DNA from 3 places in the Paenibacillus sp. IHBB 3054 genome. Region 3 is predicted to be linked to each of the others. Evidence: a T-box and tRNA genes for the amino acid it is inferred to sense, from the RefSeq annotation. Region 3 holds a T-box; the other regions hold tRNA genes.

Region 1 (5,602 bases), on a different contig from region 3:
CGGACGGAGATTCTCCACGCATTGGAAGAAGGGAACGGCAATACCGCTTGGCTCGGCAGCCTTGTGGCTGAACGGATTGTGAGAGAGCATGTTGAGGAAATGAAAAACTTCGGCATCACCTACGATTTGCTGGTGTGGGAGAGCAGTATTTTAAAAGAGGGATTTTGGTCCTCTGCTTTTGCGCTGCTGGAACAGACGGCCGTTTTTGTTCAGGAAACCGAGGGCAAGCTGGAGGGATGCTGGATTCTGAAGCAATCGGCAACAGAAGGCACAGGGGCGGATTCAGAGGAACATCAAAAAGATAAGGTGCTGGTGCGCTCGAACGGGATTTTAACCTACACCGCCAAGGACATTGCCTATCATCTCTGGAAATTCGGACTGCTGGACAAAAACTTCTCCTACAGCGAGTTTAATGCAGGCATTTGGACGACGGGTCCAAGTGGACAGCAGATGCCTTTTGGAGAGGCAGATATGGTGGTTAACGTTATTGATTACAGACAGGAGTATCCGCAGGCGATGGTGAAGCAGGCTTTAGAGGTATTGGGATATGCCGGGCAAGCCGAGAAGCTTCATCATGTAAGCTATGGCGTGGTTTCTCTTAGTCCGGCTTTCGCCGCTGAACTGGGGATCGATACCTCGGACGGCAAAACCTCTTACGCCATGTCCGGCCGTCAGGGCATCGGCATCAAGGTCACCGAGCTGGTGCAGCTCATGGAGAACACCATTGAAGCCACCCGCTCCGACAAAAACGGCCTGTCCAGCCGGCTGATCGCCACAGCTGCAATCCGTTACTATCTGCTGCGTTTCAATCTGGGGACGGAGATTGTGTTTGATTTCAAGCAGGCGACCGAGATTTCCGGCAATACCGGCGTATACCTGATGTATACCTATGCACGTGCGGGCAGTGTGCTCAGTAAAGCCGCTGGAATGGAAGCAGGAGCCGTATTGGGAGCAGCGGCAGCTGCAACGTTGAAGACGGATGCAATGGCGGTAAATACGGCGGCGGATGGGGCAGCGGATGCGGCATCAGAACCAACTGCGGTGCCGGATTTCCCGGCCCCACTGGACAAAGCGGAGCTTGCCCTGCTGAGACATCTCATCATCTGGCAAGACACCTTATACAGCGCAAGCATCGAGCTGACGCCAAATACAATCTGCAACTACGCACATACTCTGGCCTCGCTGTTCAATAACTTTTATTCCGCCTGCCCGATTCTCAAAGGGGATCCATCCACCATCCGCTTCCGTCTCTGGCTTACTTCGACATTCCAGGAAACGCTCGGCGAAGTGCTTGAGGTGCTTGGCCTGCCGAAGCCGGAGCGGATGTAACCGAGGAAGTAGCAGACTGTAGAGCGGGTATTAATCAAGAGCAAGCCGGTCTATGCAATAAGCACGGATATCACTTCATCACTGAGATATAAGCTTAATTGCACTGTGTACAGCTAAAACCCAAGAAAATCACTCCTCATGGGATTTAGTTGTATGCGGTACAGCTAAAAACCTCCCAATTCATCATTGGGAGGGATATGGACAAATATAAATGTATAGAGTGCAATTAAGTTACTTCGCTCCCGATTATGAGCACTTTTAGCTGCACAAAATACAACTAAACTTCAGTTGTTCGCAACTGCGGTGGATGCTCCAACGCCCCCCACAGGTTTCTCTCCCCCCCAGACGCACAAACAGCCTTCCCGAAGGAAGGCTGTTATGTGTGACGTCCCGGAAGGGATTCGAACCCCCGACCGTGCGCTTAGAAGGCGCATGCTCTATCCAACTGAGCTACCGGGACAAAAGTGAAGTAATTAATTCCTAAAACATATGTATTCACGCAACGTTCTCTATTATACCGCATTCAGATTTTTTTTCAAGGCTGCAGCAATATAATTTACTAAAATGCGGCGAAACAGCAACGGTAGCACAGCAGATCAGCCTATCCTCACCAGTCACCCTCCCACAGCATTTCTGTCCCCGGGGCAGAATCAGCGGCGGTCAGCCGCTCACCCAATCCGTTCTACCCCCGGGGCAGACTGCGGCAGTTTTGCCGCATCCAATCGCCGGATTTCAGGAGTCACTTGTGGAAATGCTGTTCCAGCTGCTTTTTCAAGTCGCCGAAGATAAGCAGTTCGCGCTGGAATTTGGAGCGTTCATCCTCGGGGCTCATAATGATACTGCCAGTAAAAGCACTGGCCGTCACATCCTGAAAAGCGTCATGCAAATTGTTATCAAACCAATCGGTCGCAGTATTTGCGTCATTCGTCAGAATGCGCACAATTTCATAACCTTCCTCGCGCTGGTCTTCAACAATGTACACCAAAAGTGCGGAATCGCCTACAGCTCCCGGCAATACACCCACTTCTGCACAAGGCGCGCCGTCATATTCGGTCATTCTGCGGATTTTGGCGTCTTTAATATAATACACTTGTCATCCATCCCTCCTGGCAAATTTCCCTCTCCCTTAGTGTTCGGATAAGGACATACATTTTATCCCTTCCTTCGGCATATATCTGTATTACTTGGCAAAAAAGAAACAAGAGGATACGGCTGTGCCATCCTTAAAGGAGTTTATGCTAAATTCTTATATTTGGACAACAATCGCACAAAAGAGAGGATGAACCATCATGTGCGGAATAACCGGATTTATCCAGTGGCGCGGCGACCTCACACAGCACTCGCAACTGCTCGTAAAAATGACTGAAACCTTGGGCAACCGCGGGCCGGATGCGGCCGGAACCTGGATTTCAGGGCCTTGTGCCTTCGGTCACCGCAGACTTAGCGTTATCGATCCCGAGAACGGCGCACAGCCTATGATCGCCCGCCATGACGATAAGGTGTACGCTATTGTGTACAACGGCGAATTATATAACGCCCCCGAGCTCAAAAAGGAACTGAAACAGCGGGGACACCATTTTCTCACCGAGTGCGACACCGAAGTTCTGCTGCACGCCTATATGGAGTGGGGACCGGACTGCACCGGGAAGTTGAACGGAATCTTTGCATTTGCCGTCTGGGACGGCCTGCGGGACCAGGTATTTTTGGCACGCGACCGCCTGGGTGTGAAACCTCTGTTCTATAGCCGGGTGGACGATGTTTTTGTCTTCGGCTCCGAACCCAAAGCGCTGCTCCAGCACCCCAAGGTACAACCGAAGGTAGGACCGGAAGGACTGGCGGAAATCTTCATCATCGGTCCGGCCCGCACTCCGGGACATGGGGTATACAAAGATATATTCGAGCTTCGTCCAGGTCATGCCATGATTTATAGCCGGGAAGGCCTGCGCAGCTATGCATATTGGAAATTGGAAAGCAATCATCACACGGAAAATGAAGAAGAAACAGCCGCCAGAGTGCGTGAATTGCTGCAGGATACACTGGAGCGGCAGCTGGTTTCCGATGTTCCGGTCTGCTCCCTGCTGTCCGGGGGGCTCGATTCCAGCGCGCTGACCGCGCTCGCTGTGGATTATTACAACCGCACCGGCCAAGGCCGGGTGGATACCTATTCCGTCGATTATGTCGACAACGATAAACATTTCAAAAGCCACACCTTTCAGCCCGGCGCAGACGGTCCGTGGATTAAGCGGATGGTTGATGAGCTGAACACGAATCACCATTATGTAGCCTTTGATACACCAGAGCTGGTAACGGCGCTGGACAATGCCCTTGAATCCCGCGATTTGCCGGGAATGACGGATGTGGATTCTTCGCTGTATCTATTTTGCCGTGAGATTAAAAAGAACGCGACCGTGGCCATTTCCGGCGAGGCGGCGGACGAGATTTTTGGCGGGTATCCCTGGTTCCACCGGGACGAGATGCTCTCTTCCGGCACGTTCCCCTGGTCGGTAGCCCCCAAAATGCGTGCAGGTCTATTGTCGCCGGAAGTGGGGGAATGGATACGTCCACTGGAATATTTAGGTGACAGATACAGCGATGCGGTAGCGGAGGTGCCGAAGCTTGAAGGCGAGACCGGCAAGCAGGCGCAGATGCGCGTAATGTCCTATCTTAACATCACCCGCTTCATGCCGACACTGCTGGATCGTAAAGACCGGATGAGCATGGGTGCAGGACTGGAGGTCCGCGTGCCGTATTGCGACCACCGGCTGGTCCAGTATGTATTCAACATCCCTTGGGAAATTAAAACCGTAGGCAACCGGGAAAAAGGCATTCTGCGCAAAGCACTCGAAGGCATCCTGCCGGATGATGTGCTCTACCGTAAAAAAAGCCCTTACCCCAAAACCCATAATCCGGCCTATTTAAATGCCGTTCGGACTCAGATGCTGGGCATTCTGGATGATTCCACTTCGCCCATCCTGCCGTTGATTGATGCAGCCAAGATCCGTGAAATCGCTGCCTCTCCCGAATCCTCCAGCAATCTGCCCTGGTTCGGCCAGCTGATGTCCGGCCCGCAGCTGTTCGCTTATCTCGCCCAGGTTAACCTGTGGCTGCGCAAGTATAACGTTTCTATCGGGTAAATGACCGCTAAGCTCTCTGCTGTCTGGTCAGCCAATAACTACAAACAGCAAGCCCCCATCCGGAGGCTTGCTGTTTGTAGTTTCCTATTGTAAGAGGCTTGCTCAGAAATTAAAATTATCCGGGTCCGGACCGAACCTGTGGTTCTGGTTCAGGTTCTCAATCGCCTTAACGTCATCGTCGCTAAGCGTGAAGTCGAAAAATCTGGCGTTCTCTGTGATCCGCTCTGCATGAACCGATTTGGGAATGGTAATGACACCCTGCTGCAGATCCCAGCGCAGTACAATTTGAGCGACAGTTCTGCCATATTTGCCGGCCAGCTCTTTAAGCAGCGGCACATCCAGATTGCCCTGCATCAGCGGACTCCAGGCCTCCAGCTGAATGTCATGCTGGCGTGTATATTTCAGCAGCTCGCGCTGGGTCAAGAGCGGATGGAACTCCACTTGATTGACCACAGGCACCACACCTGTATCGTCGATAATATCCTGCAGATGATGGATCTGGAAGTTGCTCACCCCGATGGATTTCACGAAACCTTCCTTTTGCAGATGAATAAGCGCCTTCCAGCTCTCCCGGTACTTGCCGGCGACCGGCCAGTGAATCAGATACAGATCAATTACATCCAGCCCCAGCTTGCGGCGGCTTACTTCAAATGCTTTCAATGCAGATTCATAACCTTGATCAGGATTGCGCAGCTTGGTCGTAATGAACAGTTCCTCCCGGGGCACTCCGCATTCACGGATGGCTTGTCCGACGCCTTCTTCATTATTGTATCCAGCTGCCGTATCAATGCTGCGATAGCCTGTTTCCACTGCTTCTTTCACCGCGTTGATAACTTCCTCGCCATCTTTGGTCTGCCACACGCCCAGTCCCAGCCACGGCATAGTTACTCCGTCATTTAATGTAGGTCCACCCGAAAACGGTCCGTTCAATTCACTCATCGTTAACCCTCCAAGCCTAATGATATTGATCTAACTACCTTAACCTTAAAAGAGGCCGCATAATCAGCCGATGACCAAAATCAGTATAGCAGATTGCTCCCGCAGGCCAAAATACCGCTCTGCGCCGGTAAAATACAAGTGAAAGCGGCTTCGCCGTCCTCAAAAGGACGGTATCCGTTTCAGCGAGAAATAGAAGGATA
Region 2 (5,602 bases), on a different contig from region 3:
CTCGGTCAATAATTATTTCCTGGGAGAGTTTGAAGGCAAGATTATAAATAACCGTCTGTATGTTCCCTTTGATCTGCTCAGCGATTATTTGGGCTATAAGGGGGATTGGAATGCTGCCTCCGGACGGTTAAATGTGATAAAGAAAACACAAAATCCAATTACGGTAACGACTGAAACTTACAGCAAGGACTACAAGGACGCACCAATCAAGCTGGATTACCCGCAAATCAGCGGTTTGGACAATGCCAAGGCGCAGGCGGCGATTAATAATACCCTTAAGCAGACGTTTCTCAAGTATGCGGAAGGGGCCGAGAAGGAAATTGCCAATAGAGCCAAAGATGACCGCCCCTATGAATACGAAGGAGGATACGTGGTTACGTACAATCAGGACGGGGTGCTCAGCCTTGTGACCAGCCAGTATGGTTATACCGGCGGCGCTCATGGGATGACCTACCGCAATGCCTTTACCTTCTCACTCAAGGACGGAAAGCAGCTATTGCTTGGAGATTTATTCGGAGCCAACCCCAACTATAAAAAAGAGCTTAATGCAAAGCTGACGAAGCTGCTGAAAGCAAATGGCGGGTATCTTGGCGGCTTCACCGGCCTGAATACGGAGAAGAATTTCTATTTGAAAGACGGCAAGGCGGTCCTTTTCTTCCAGCTGTATGAATACACTGCGTATGCTGCCGGATTCCCTGAGTTTACTTTCACGTTCAAGGAGCTGCTCCCAAGCGGAAGCAGTCCATTTGCCGCATTGAAGTAAGTGCAGTGACCTGACTGCGAATCCGCCAATGCCGGCTACGGACATTTCTCCGTTACCGGATCACCTAACCGTTCATAAGCTAAAGGAGAAACCAGCTTAGGAGCGGGGAGGGAAAGTAACGATGAGTATTCAGTACACGGCGATTGGCGATTCGTTAACGACAGGATTTGGAGCTCTGCCGGGCAATGGGTTTGTTCCGGTCTACCGCCGGATGGCCGAGGCGCGGCTGCGGGTGCCGATCGAATTATCCAATTTGGGGGTCAACGGTTTAACCACAGATGGATTGGAGCAGAGGCTGAAGGGGGATTACAACTATCGTCTTGCCATCAGCGAGGCCGAATTGATTACGTTGTCCATTGGCGGCAACGATTTGATCAAGGCGGCCAAAGCGGCGGGCAGCCGACCGGGCGATCTGGCCCCGGTACTGCAAAAAGCGCTCCGGGAATGCAAGCGCAATTTGAATGACATTATGGGCACGCTTTCGCAGTTGAAGGCGGGCATGCGGAGACCCTATATTATAAGAATAGTAGGACTGTATAACCCCTATCCCCAGTTGACGGAAGCAACGGAATGGGTGAGGCAGTTTAACCGCTATGCTGCGGGATATAGCAGCCCGGTATGCCGGTTCGCCTCTATATATAATGAATTTGCCGGCAACGAACGGGGGCTGCTGTCAATAGATCATTTGCATCCTAACGGAAGAGGTTACCGTGTTATCGCCGGGAAGCTGGACACGTTGGGGTATGGGCGTCTGGGTTAATCCTTCATCAATAGAATAATGCACCTGGACTATAAAACAACAAAGAGGCTGGCGGGGATCACTTAGTGGTCCCAACCAGCCTCTTTGTTGTTGCTTGTATTAAACGCCGGCAGGCAGCGTCTTCTCGATAACTTTATCGACAATACCATATTCAGCTGCATCAGCTGCACTCATGAAATAGTCGCGGTCGGTGTCCTTTTCGATCCGTTCCAGCGACTGTCCTGTGCGCTCGGACAGAATACGGTTCAGCTTGTCGCGCAGCTTGAGGATGCGGCGGGCGCGGATTTCGATGTCCGTTGCCTGACCTTGAGCACCACCCAGAGGCTGGTGAATCATAATTTCGCTGTTAGGGAGTGCAAAACGTTTGCCTTTGGCACCGGCGTTCAGCAGGAAAGCTCCCATCGAAGCGGCCATACCTACGCAAATCGTCGATACATCCGGTTTGATGTACTGCATTGTATCAAATATAGCCATACCCGCTGTAATGGAGCCACCAGGGCTGTTTACATACAGGTGAATATCCTTCTCCGGATCCTCGGCAGCCAGAAACAGCATTTGCGCGATGATGGAATTGGCTACCACGTCATTAACCTCCGTTCCAAGGAAAATGATGCGGTCCTTCAGCAGGCGGGAATAGATGTCATAAGCGCGCTCACCGCGGTTGCTCTGTTCTACTACCATAGGAATATAACTCACGTGGAAAACCTCCTTGAATTGGTTCTTCGAATGTGTTCATTTTTACTGTTACCGTATTAACCACATGATAAACAAATTCAAACAAAAAGTCAAAGAAAGTCAAACTTAGTTGCAAAAAAAAGAGCCATCACCTGGCTCTTTGGTTAAACAATAGTATGGGTGTTGCTAAATTATAGACAAATAAGAAAATAATGGCGCGCCCGCCAAGAATCGAACTTGGATCTCAGGCTTCGGAGGCCTACGTCATATCCATTGGACCACGGGCGCAACAGAAATTATTATAATACACTTATTATGCAAATGCAATGGATTCATCCTGTTGTTCGGAAAATATCTTTTCCCGGATCTCTGTGGCCTCATTTTCAGCTCGGCTGGAAGTATACAGTTTGTGCGTTTGTGCGGCCAGCACAAGACTTTCAGCCCCTTACATGGCTTGGCAGATGTATAAGATGAAAAGAGGTTGAGAATTATACTCTCGGAAGACTTGCACTCCGCGTAATATTTGGGTAGAATATGGGTGGGACTTAAAAAGTTAACCCGGGACATTTTGAGACCACGAACAAGGGAATAGAGAAAGACGAAGTTGCAGGAGTGAAAGCATGCGTAATTTATTAGAAATCCAAAAGCAGCTTCTGCCTGATCTCATGGAAACCCTTAAGAGACGGTACACGATTCTACATCAGATCATGCTGTCCGATATTATCGGACGCAGGACGCTCGCCGCTTCGCTTGATATGACTGAGCGGGTACTGCGCGCCGAGACGGATCTTCTGAAATCGCAAGGGCTCATTGAGATCGAAAGTGTCGGCATGCGCATCAGCGATGCCGGGCGCAGACTGCTTGACCTGCTGGAGCCGATCGCCAAGAGCTTGTTCGGCCTGGATGATCTGGAAGAGAAGATTCGCTCAACGTACGGTCTTAGTAAAGTCATAGTAGTGCCTGGCGATTGTGAGACATCGTTGTTTACCAAACGTGAGCTGGGCCGGGCAGGCGCCAAAGCGTTGCTGGGTGTGCTCCGTGCAGGCGATACGATTGCTGTCACCGGCGGCTCGACACTGGCCGAAATGGCCGATCAGCTGACACCGCCGTTATCCCATTCCTATAAGAACGCCTGGATTGTTCCGGCGCGCGGAGGACTTGGGGAAAGTATGGAGATTCAGGCCAATACCATTGCTTCGACGATGGCCAAACGGCTTGGAGCCAATTATCGGCTGCTGCATGTGCCCGATCTGCTCAGCGGAGATGCTTATCAGTCGCTGGCGCTGGACTCCAATATTGGAGAAATCGTGCAAATCATCCGTAGATCGCGTATTATTGTTCATGGAATTGGCGATGCCATTGAAATGACCCACCGCCGTAAGCTTGATGAGGCTACGGTCTCGGAAATACAGGAAGAAGGCGCGGTTGCCGAATCGTTCGGCTACTATTTCAATGAAGACGGCCAGGTAGTCCATACCATGCTGACGATGGGACTGCGACTGGAGGATATTATCCGGACGGAAGTTGTCATCGGAATTGCCGGAGGCAAACGCAAGGCGAAGGCCATTCATGCGATGCTGCGGTTTGGGCAAGAGGACATACTCGTCATAGACGAGGCAGCGGCTGTCGAAATCGGCAAAGAAATCGACGCACAAATACAGCAGATCCTATAGCATCCAGTTTCTGGAGAGCATTCGCAGTTATTTTGCATTATACTTAACATTGTTGTCTTGACAAGCTTAACGGCCTGTCTTGAATAAATAAAACGAAATCTAGGAGGAACTATTCAATGAGTGTAAAAGTTGGTATTAACGGTTTTGGACGTATTGGACGCCTTGCATTCCGCCGTATTCAAAATGTAGAAGGTATCGAAGTGGTAGCAATCAATGACTTGACTGACGCTAAGATGCTTGCTCATTTGCTTAAATATGATACAACTCAAGGTAAATTCCAGGGTGAAGTTGAAGTTCACGACGGATTCTTCAAAGTAAACGGCAAAGAAGTTAAGGTTCTGGCTAACCGCAACCCTGAAGAACTTCCTTGGGGCGACCTCGGTGTTGACATCGTGCTGGAATGCACAGGTTTCTTCACAACTAAAGAAGCAGCTGAGAAACACTTGAAAGGCGGAGCTAAGAAAGTAGTTATTTCCGCTCCAGCTACAGGCGACATGAAAACTGTCGTTTACAACGTTAACCATGACATTCTGGATGGTACTGAAACAGTTATCTCCGGCGCATCTTGCACAACCAACTGCCTGGCTCCAATGGCAAAAGTGCTGAACGACAAGTTCGGTATCATTGAAGGCTTGATGACAACTATCCACGCTTACACTGGTGACCAGAACACTCTTGATGCTCCACACGCTAAAGGCGACTTCAGACGCGCCCGTGCTGCTGCTGAGAACATCATCCCTAACACTACCGGTGCTGCTAAAGCCATCGGCCTGGTTATTCCAGATCTGAAGGGCAAACTTGACGGAGCTGCTCAACGTGTGCCTGTAGCTACAGGTTCCCTGACTGAGCTGGTTACTGTTCTTAACAAGAGCGTTACTGTTGAAGAGCTGAACGCAGCAATGAAAGAAGCTTCCGATCCAGAAACTTACGGCTACACTGAAGATGAAATCGTATCTTCCGACATCAAAGGCATGACTTTCGGTTCCCTGTTCGATGCAACACAAACTAAAGTCCTGACTGTTGGCGACAAACAACTGGTTAAAACTGTTGCTTGGTACGACAATGAAATGTCTTACACTGCACAACTCGTTCGCACTTTGGAACACTTCGCTAAACTTGCTCAATAAGATCGTTTTTATATAAGCAGCATCTATAGAGCGGAAACAGAAGTTCCTTGTTTCCGCTCTTTCTAAATGGATTCGTGAGTGAACCAATATGGGTGTGGAGGAAACTAATCATGAACAAAAAGAGCGTCCGTGATGTAGAAGTAGCAGGCAAACGCATATTTGTACGCGTCGATTTCAATGTGCCAGTGGAAGACGGTAAAATCACTGATGATACACGTATCCGCGAAACACTTCCAACGATTAAATACCTGATCGAGAACGGTGCAAAGGTCATTCTGGCCAGCCATATGGGCCGTCCTAAGGGTCAATTCGTTGATTCCATGCGCCTTACCGGTGCTGCTGTACGTCTGTCCGAGCTGCTCGGCAAACCAGTTGCCAAAGCTGATGAAGCGATCGGCGATGCTGTTAAAGCACAAATTGCTGAACTGAACAACGGTGATGTACTTGTGCTTGAGAATGTCCGTTTCTATCCGGGTGAAGAAAAGAACGATCCTGAACTGGCTAAGCAGTTCGCGGAACTGGCTGACCTGTTCGTCAACGACGCATTCGGCGCAGCTCACCGTGCACATGCTTCGACTGAAGGCATCGCTCACTTCCTGCCGGC
Region 3 (5,602 bases):
TCGCCAGGCTGCGCAAGGAAGCGCTCAAGCATCTGGACAGCGACGGGTTTGGCAACGGCAGAATCAAGGTGCTTGCCGGGCTGACCCGGCTGCGCCAGCTCTGCTGCCACCCCGCGCTGTTCATTGCAGGCTATACCGGCGGCTCGGCGAAATTCGAACAGCTGCTGGAGATTATTGAAGAATGCCGCAGCTCCGGCAAACGGATGCTGATTTTCTCCCAGTTCACCGAAATGCTCGGCCTGATCGGCCGTGAACTGGGCCTGCTGGGTGTGCAGCATTTCTATCTCGATGGCCAGACGCCTTCAGCCCAGCGGGTGGAGCTCTGCAACAGGTTCAATGAGGGGGAACGGGATCTTTTCCTGATTTCACTAAAAGCGGGCGGTACCGGACTGAACCTGACGGGAGCGGACACGGTCATTCTCTACGATCTCTGGTGGAATCCCGCTGTCGAGCAGCAAGCTGCCGACCGGGCCCACCGGATCGGGCAAAAGAAGGTGGTTCAGGTGATCCGCCTCGTAGCACAGGGGACTGTGGAGGATAAGATGTACGAGCTTCAGCAGAAGAAAAAGAACCTGATCGACGAAGTCATCCAACCGGGCCAGGAGGCCATTTCTGCCTTAAGCGAGCAGGATATCCGTGAAATCCTGATGCTTTCATAAATTGGCCATGCATGCTTATCTCCTTGCACAGCAAACAGGGACTTTCACAGCCTAAGGCTGGGGATGTCCCTGTTTGCTGTATTTTTTTAGAATGACATAAGGATTTGTTACTCTACCGGGTTCAGACTCCGCAGATATTACAACTCGTCACTCCATTTCTCATGCGTTACAACACGATGGGCATCCACCAATTGACCATCAGCTTGTTTGCCCCATACTGAAATCCCTGCTTTTTCTCCTAGGTCATCGCCTGTAAAGAGAAATTCGAAAGCATCCAGATCGGCAAAGTAGTCTCTGGTCACCACCCCGCCTGGTGCGATTTCGATAACTTCACTCACATATAAAGTTCTTGTAGTGCCCAGGAAGTAACCTAGAATATTAATAACCAGTACCTCTGCAGCAGCCCGATTCACAATCTTTACAGTTACAAGCTGCGCCGGTCTTACTCCAAGAACAGGATTATTCTCTATAGGTCCAGTAGATAATGTGGTCATCCCGTCTTATTCCTCCTTTCAATCCACTCATTTGTGAATATCAAACTCTGATTCTAGCGGTAGTGTTAATTGATCGCACAATATATTAATATTCGTGTGCTACCCTGACGGTGTGGACAGAAGACAGGCTCCATTCACCAAATCCTGCAGCAGTGCATAAAGTGTACAAAAGAGAGTTCGCCCACTAGTGGCCGCTGTTCTGAAAGAATGTATACGGAAGAAGGGAGTCCATGCCCCCTCCTGGAAAAGGAAAGAAAACGAGCATAAAAAAACAACCGGCAAACCCTAAAACACAAAGTCCAAAGGGGCTGGAGTTTGCAGTGGCTGCACTTCTTTTATCAGGCAAGTTAAAGGTAGACTCTGTCCAGATGTTCACGGACGCTTCGCTTCTGGTCAGCCTGGTTGGCAAATATAAATCACTTGGCAATTTGAGCGACAGCAACGTTGATAAACTGGTCAGCTTTCTCGACGACAACAGCAGCCTGACCTTGAACGAGATCATGGCCGCTTTGAAGAAAAAATCAGACAACTCTTGAGTGGATGAATACAAAGGGAGGCCTAGCACGTATGGACAATTTTGACGGTGAAGATTTTGCCGGGGGGATCCTGCTGGTCATTGTAATTGTGCTGCTTATCTTTGGTTCAACGGATATTAAGGATCTTACCGCTGCGCCCACTTCCGATTGAAAAGGGATTCCTTACTTGAATTAAAATCATTTACATCCCATATAAGGCTTGTTATGATTAAAGGATCAAAAGAGCTGCGCAACCTATGTTTGCTACAAAGCGATTAAAGGATGATTTTTTTCCTTTAATCGCTTTTTTGTGTGAGCTTTAAAATCATGGAGGTATATCGTATGAACAAAAGAGTACATGATATGGTTATGCTGCTTCTCGGGGCATTTATTTTTGCGCTGGCAGTCAATTTATTTGTTATTCCCAATGACTTTGGTGAGGGTGGCGTGACAGGGATATCGATCATTCTGTATTATTTGCTGAAATGGTCACCTGCGCTGGTCGGCATCATCTTGAACGGGATTTTGCTAATCATCGGCTACAAGCTGCTGGATAAAAAGACGACGGGCTATACCATTATCGCCGTTGCCTTTAACTCCCTGTTCCTGTACTTGACCAAGAACTGGCAGATCGCTTCGGATGAGCCAGTGATTAACGCTATTTTCGCGGGTCTGTTTGCCGGGGTCGGGATTGGACTGATCATTCGGGTCGGCGGCACGACTGCAGGTACGACAATTCTGGCTCGTCTTGCCAATAAATATTGGGATTGGAATATCAGCTATGCCTTGCTGTTCTTTGATCTTATCGTTGCCGGACTGTCCGCCTTCGTCATTGGTATCGAAAAGATGATGTTTACGTTCGTCATCCTCTATATCGGAACCAAAGCTATGGAGTTCATTATCGAGGGCTTGAATCCTAAAAAAGCGGTGACCATCATCTCGGCACACTATGACAGCATTGCCGTACGGGTTACGGAGATTATGGATCGCGGAGTAACGGTGCTCCGGGGATACGGCTATTACACCGGCGAAGAAAAGGAAGTCCTCTACATCGTAATTAGTAAGCAGGAAGTTTCCATGCTCAAAAAAATCGTACGGGCTGAGGACAAAAATGCTTTTGTCACGATCCACGATGTGCGCGACGTGTTTGGCGAAGGATTTATTGATATTTCTAAATAAGCCAATCGGCCATTGATTTATTCCATAAATTCGCTATACTGATAAAAATCAATATACAATCGATGAACGGGAAAGTAGTTTCCTTGGACCCTAGTCCCCAGCGAGCCGGAAGAGTGAGAGCCGGTACAGGCCAGTTAATGAAGCGCACCCGGGAGATGGACTTCTGAACTGATAGTAGGAAGCCCCGGCTGAAGACCGTTAACCTGTAAGGTGGCTAAACCAAGGTGTTTAGCAACGAGAGTGGTACCGCGAGCGCTAAAGCCCTCGTCTCTTTTAGAGACGTGGGCTTTTTTTGATGTTTTTCAGCCCGCTAAGTACTGTAGCGCAAATCTGCTTCAAGAATTTTAAAGGAGGTTCATCCCGTGTTAAGCCAACTTATCAGAACAAGCTTGGAACAAAGCGTCCAGCAGGTATTCAGCAGCCTGAGCGCTGCCGCACCAGAACATTTAACCATCGCTCTTGAACAGCCCGCTAATCCGGATTTCGGCGACTACTCCAGCAATATTGCCATGCAGCTGGCCAAAGTCCTGCGCAAGGCCCCAATGGCTATTGCCGAGCTGATCACAGCGGAGCTTGGGCAACAGGGAGCGATCAAGGGATTGCTGCAGCGAATCGAGGTTGCAGCTCCAGGCTTCATCAATATGTACGTGAATTGGCAGGAATGGGCAAATCACAGCTTTGAGCTGCCGCCAGGGAACGGGAATAAGGTGATCATTGAGCATACTTCTGTGAACCCAAACAAATCAATGCATATTGGACATCTGAGAAACTCCTGTATTGGAGATGCGCTGGTTAGGATTTTGAAAAAAACAGGTTACGACGTGGAAGTTCACAACTATGTGGATGACCTTGGCAATCAGCTGGCAGATACGGTGGTCGGGCTAATGAATGTGCCGCTCACGGGTGATCATGTCCGCTTCGGTGATTATTGCTGGGATATCTACGCCGGAATCAATAAGGAATACGCGTTACATCCTGAGACGATCCATAAACGGACAGAGATTCTCCACGCACTGGAAGAAGGAAACGGCAATACCGCTTGGCTCGGCAGCCTTGTGGCTGAACGGATTGTGAGAGAGCATGTTGAGGAAATGAAAAACTTCGGCATCACCTACGATTTGCTGGTGTGGGAGAGCAGCATTTTAAAAGAGGGATTTTGGTCCTCCGCTTTTGCGCTGCTGGAACAGACGGCCGTTTTTGTTCAGGAAACCGAGGGCAAGCTGGCGGGATGCTGGATTCTGAAGCAATTGGCAACAGAAGGCACAGGGGCGGATTCAGAGGAACATCAGAAAGATAAGGTGCTGGTGCGCTCGAACGGGATTTTAACCTACACCGCCAAGGACATTGCCTATCATCTCTGGAAATTCGGACTGCTGGACAAAAACTTCTCCTACAGCGAGTTTAATGCAGGCGTTTGGACGACGGGTCCAAGTGGACAGCAGATGCCTTTTGGAGAGGCGGATATGGTGGTTAACGTCATTGATTACAGACAGGAGTATCCGCAGGCGATGGTGAAGCAGGCTTTAGAGGTATTGGGATATGCCGAGCAAGCCGAGAAGCTTCATCATGTAAGCTATGGCGTGGTTTCCCTTAGTCCGGCTTCCGCCGCTGAACTGGGGATCGATACCTCGGACGGCAAAACCTCTTACGCCATGTCCGGCCGTCAGGGCATCGGCATCAAGGTCACCGAGCTGGTGCAGCTCATGGAGAACACCATTGAAGCCACCCGCTCCGACAAAAACGGCCTGTCCAGCCGGCTGATCGCCACAGCTGCAATCCGTTACTATCTGCTGCGTTTCAATCTGGGGACGGAGATTGTGTTTGATTTCAAGCAGGCGACCGAGATTTCCGGCAATACCGGCGTATATCTGATGTATACCTATGCACGTGCAGGCAGTGTGCTCAGCAAAGCTGCTGGAATGGAAGCAGGAGCCGTATTGGGAGCAGCTGCGGTACCGGATTTCCCGGTCCCACTGGACAAAGCGGAGCTTGCCCTGCTGAGACATCTCAGCATCTGGCAAGACACCTTATACAGCGCAAGCATCGAGCTGACGCCAAATACAATCTGCAACTACGCACATACTCTGGCCTCGCTGTTCAATAACTTTTATTCCGCCTGCCCGATTCTCAAAGGGGAGCAACCCACCATCCGCTTCCGTCTCTGGCTTACTTCAACATTCCAGGAAACGCTCGGCGAAGTGCTTGAGGTGCTTGGCCTGCCGAAGCCGGAGCGGATGTAACCGAGGAAGTGGCAGACTGTAGAGCGGGTATAAATCAGGAGTAAGCCGGTCTATGCAATAAGCACGGCTATCACTTCATTCACTTAGATATAAGCTTAATTGCATTGTATACACTAGCGTTGCATAAAAGCTGACATAAACCGAACTGCATAAAGTAACTGCGAGAAATAGAAAAATCCCCTATTGTAAAAGGGTAGGCACGTTGTCCATACCTCCTTACAAAGGAGACTCGCATGGATAACGTTAATGCAAATTCGGTCGTTCGTCAATTCTTATCTTTACTTCCGGTCCATGTTCTGGATCGGACCTTGTTCGATCACTACTCCAAAAAGCTCACCGTCGTGAAAGCCGTCTTCATTTTTGTCACTGCCCAGATGAACCGATGGTCTTCCTATACCGAAATCGAAGCTCATATTCGCGCTCAACCCGAACTGCAGCGCCTACTTCATCTCGACAGCATCAGTGGCTCCCAGTTATCCCGTTCCTTGGATCGTCTGCCCACCGAGCTACCCGAG

What was found. A T-box is a leader RNA that pairs with one kind of tRNA and senses whether it is charged. The one in region 3 lies ahead of ACQ76X_RS18490 (arginine--tRNA ligase), so its partner is inferred to be a tRNA-Arg.
Region 1: it encodes a tRNA-Arg, which carries the amino acid that the T-box ahead of ACQ76X_RS18490 (arginine--tRNA ligase) is inferred to sense. The anticodon was not compared.
Region 2: it encodes a tRNA-Arg, which carries the amino acid that the T-box ahead of ACQ76X_RS18490 (arginine--tRNA ligase) is inferred to sense. The anticodon was not compared.

The regions. Positions count from the first base shown of each region.
Region 1 covers NZ_JBOFBG010000010.1:591-6,192, forward strand. The annotation lists partial or broken gene argS (arginine--tRNA ligase domain-containing protein) at 1-1,329, shown strand, start outside; tRNA gene ACQ76X_RS13430 (tRNA-Arg) at 1,716-1,789, opposite strand; gene ACQ76X_RS13435 (hypothetical protein) at 2,069-2,419, opposite strand; gene asnB (asparagine synthase (glutamine-hydrolyzing)) at 2,619-4,463, shown strand; gene ACQ76X_RS13445 (aldo/keto reductase) at 4,566-5,402, opposite strand.
Region 2 covers NZ_JBOFBG010000056.1:15,343-20,944, reverse strand. The annotation lists gene ACQ76X_RS33520 (PdaC/SigV domain-containing protein) at 1-763, shown strand, start outside; gene ACQ76X_RS33515 (GDSL-type esterase/lipase family protein) at 885-1,523, shown strand; gene clpP (ATP-dependent Clp endopeptidase proteolytic subunit ClpP) at 1,623-2,219, opposite strand; tRNA gene ACQ76X_RS33505 (tRNA-Arg) at 2,412-2,486, opposite strand; gene ACQ76X_RS33500 (sugar-binding transcriptional regulator) at 2,819-3,871, shown strand; gene gap (type I glyceraldehyde-3-phosphate dehydrogenase) at 3,988-4,998, shown strand; gene ACQ76X_RS33490 (phosphoglycerate kinase) at 5,109-5,602, shown strand, end outside.
Region 3 covers NZ_JBOFBG010000016.1:135,038-140,639, forward strand. The annotation lists gene ACQ76X_RS18470 (DEAD/DEAH box helicase) at 1-659, shown strand, start outside; gene ACQ76X_RS18475 (hypothetical protein) at 797-1,153, opposite strand; gene ACQ76X_RS18480 (hypothetical protein) at 1,474-1,689, shown strand; gene ACQ76X_RS18485 (YitT family protein) at 2,011-2,847, shown strand; T-box leader at 2,901-3,122, shown strand; gene ACQ76X_RS18490 (arginine--tRNA ligase) at 3,210-5,087, shown strand; gene ACQ76X_RS18495 (hypothetical protein) at 5,366-5,512, opposite strand; gene ACQ76X_RS18500 (transposase) at 5,573-5,602, shown strand, end outside.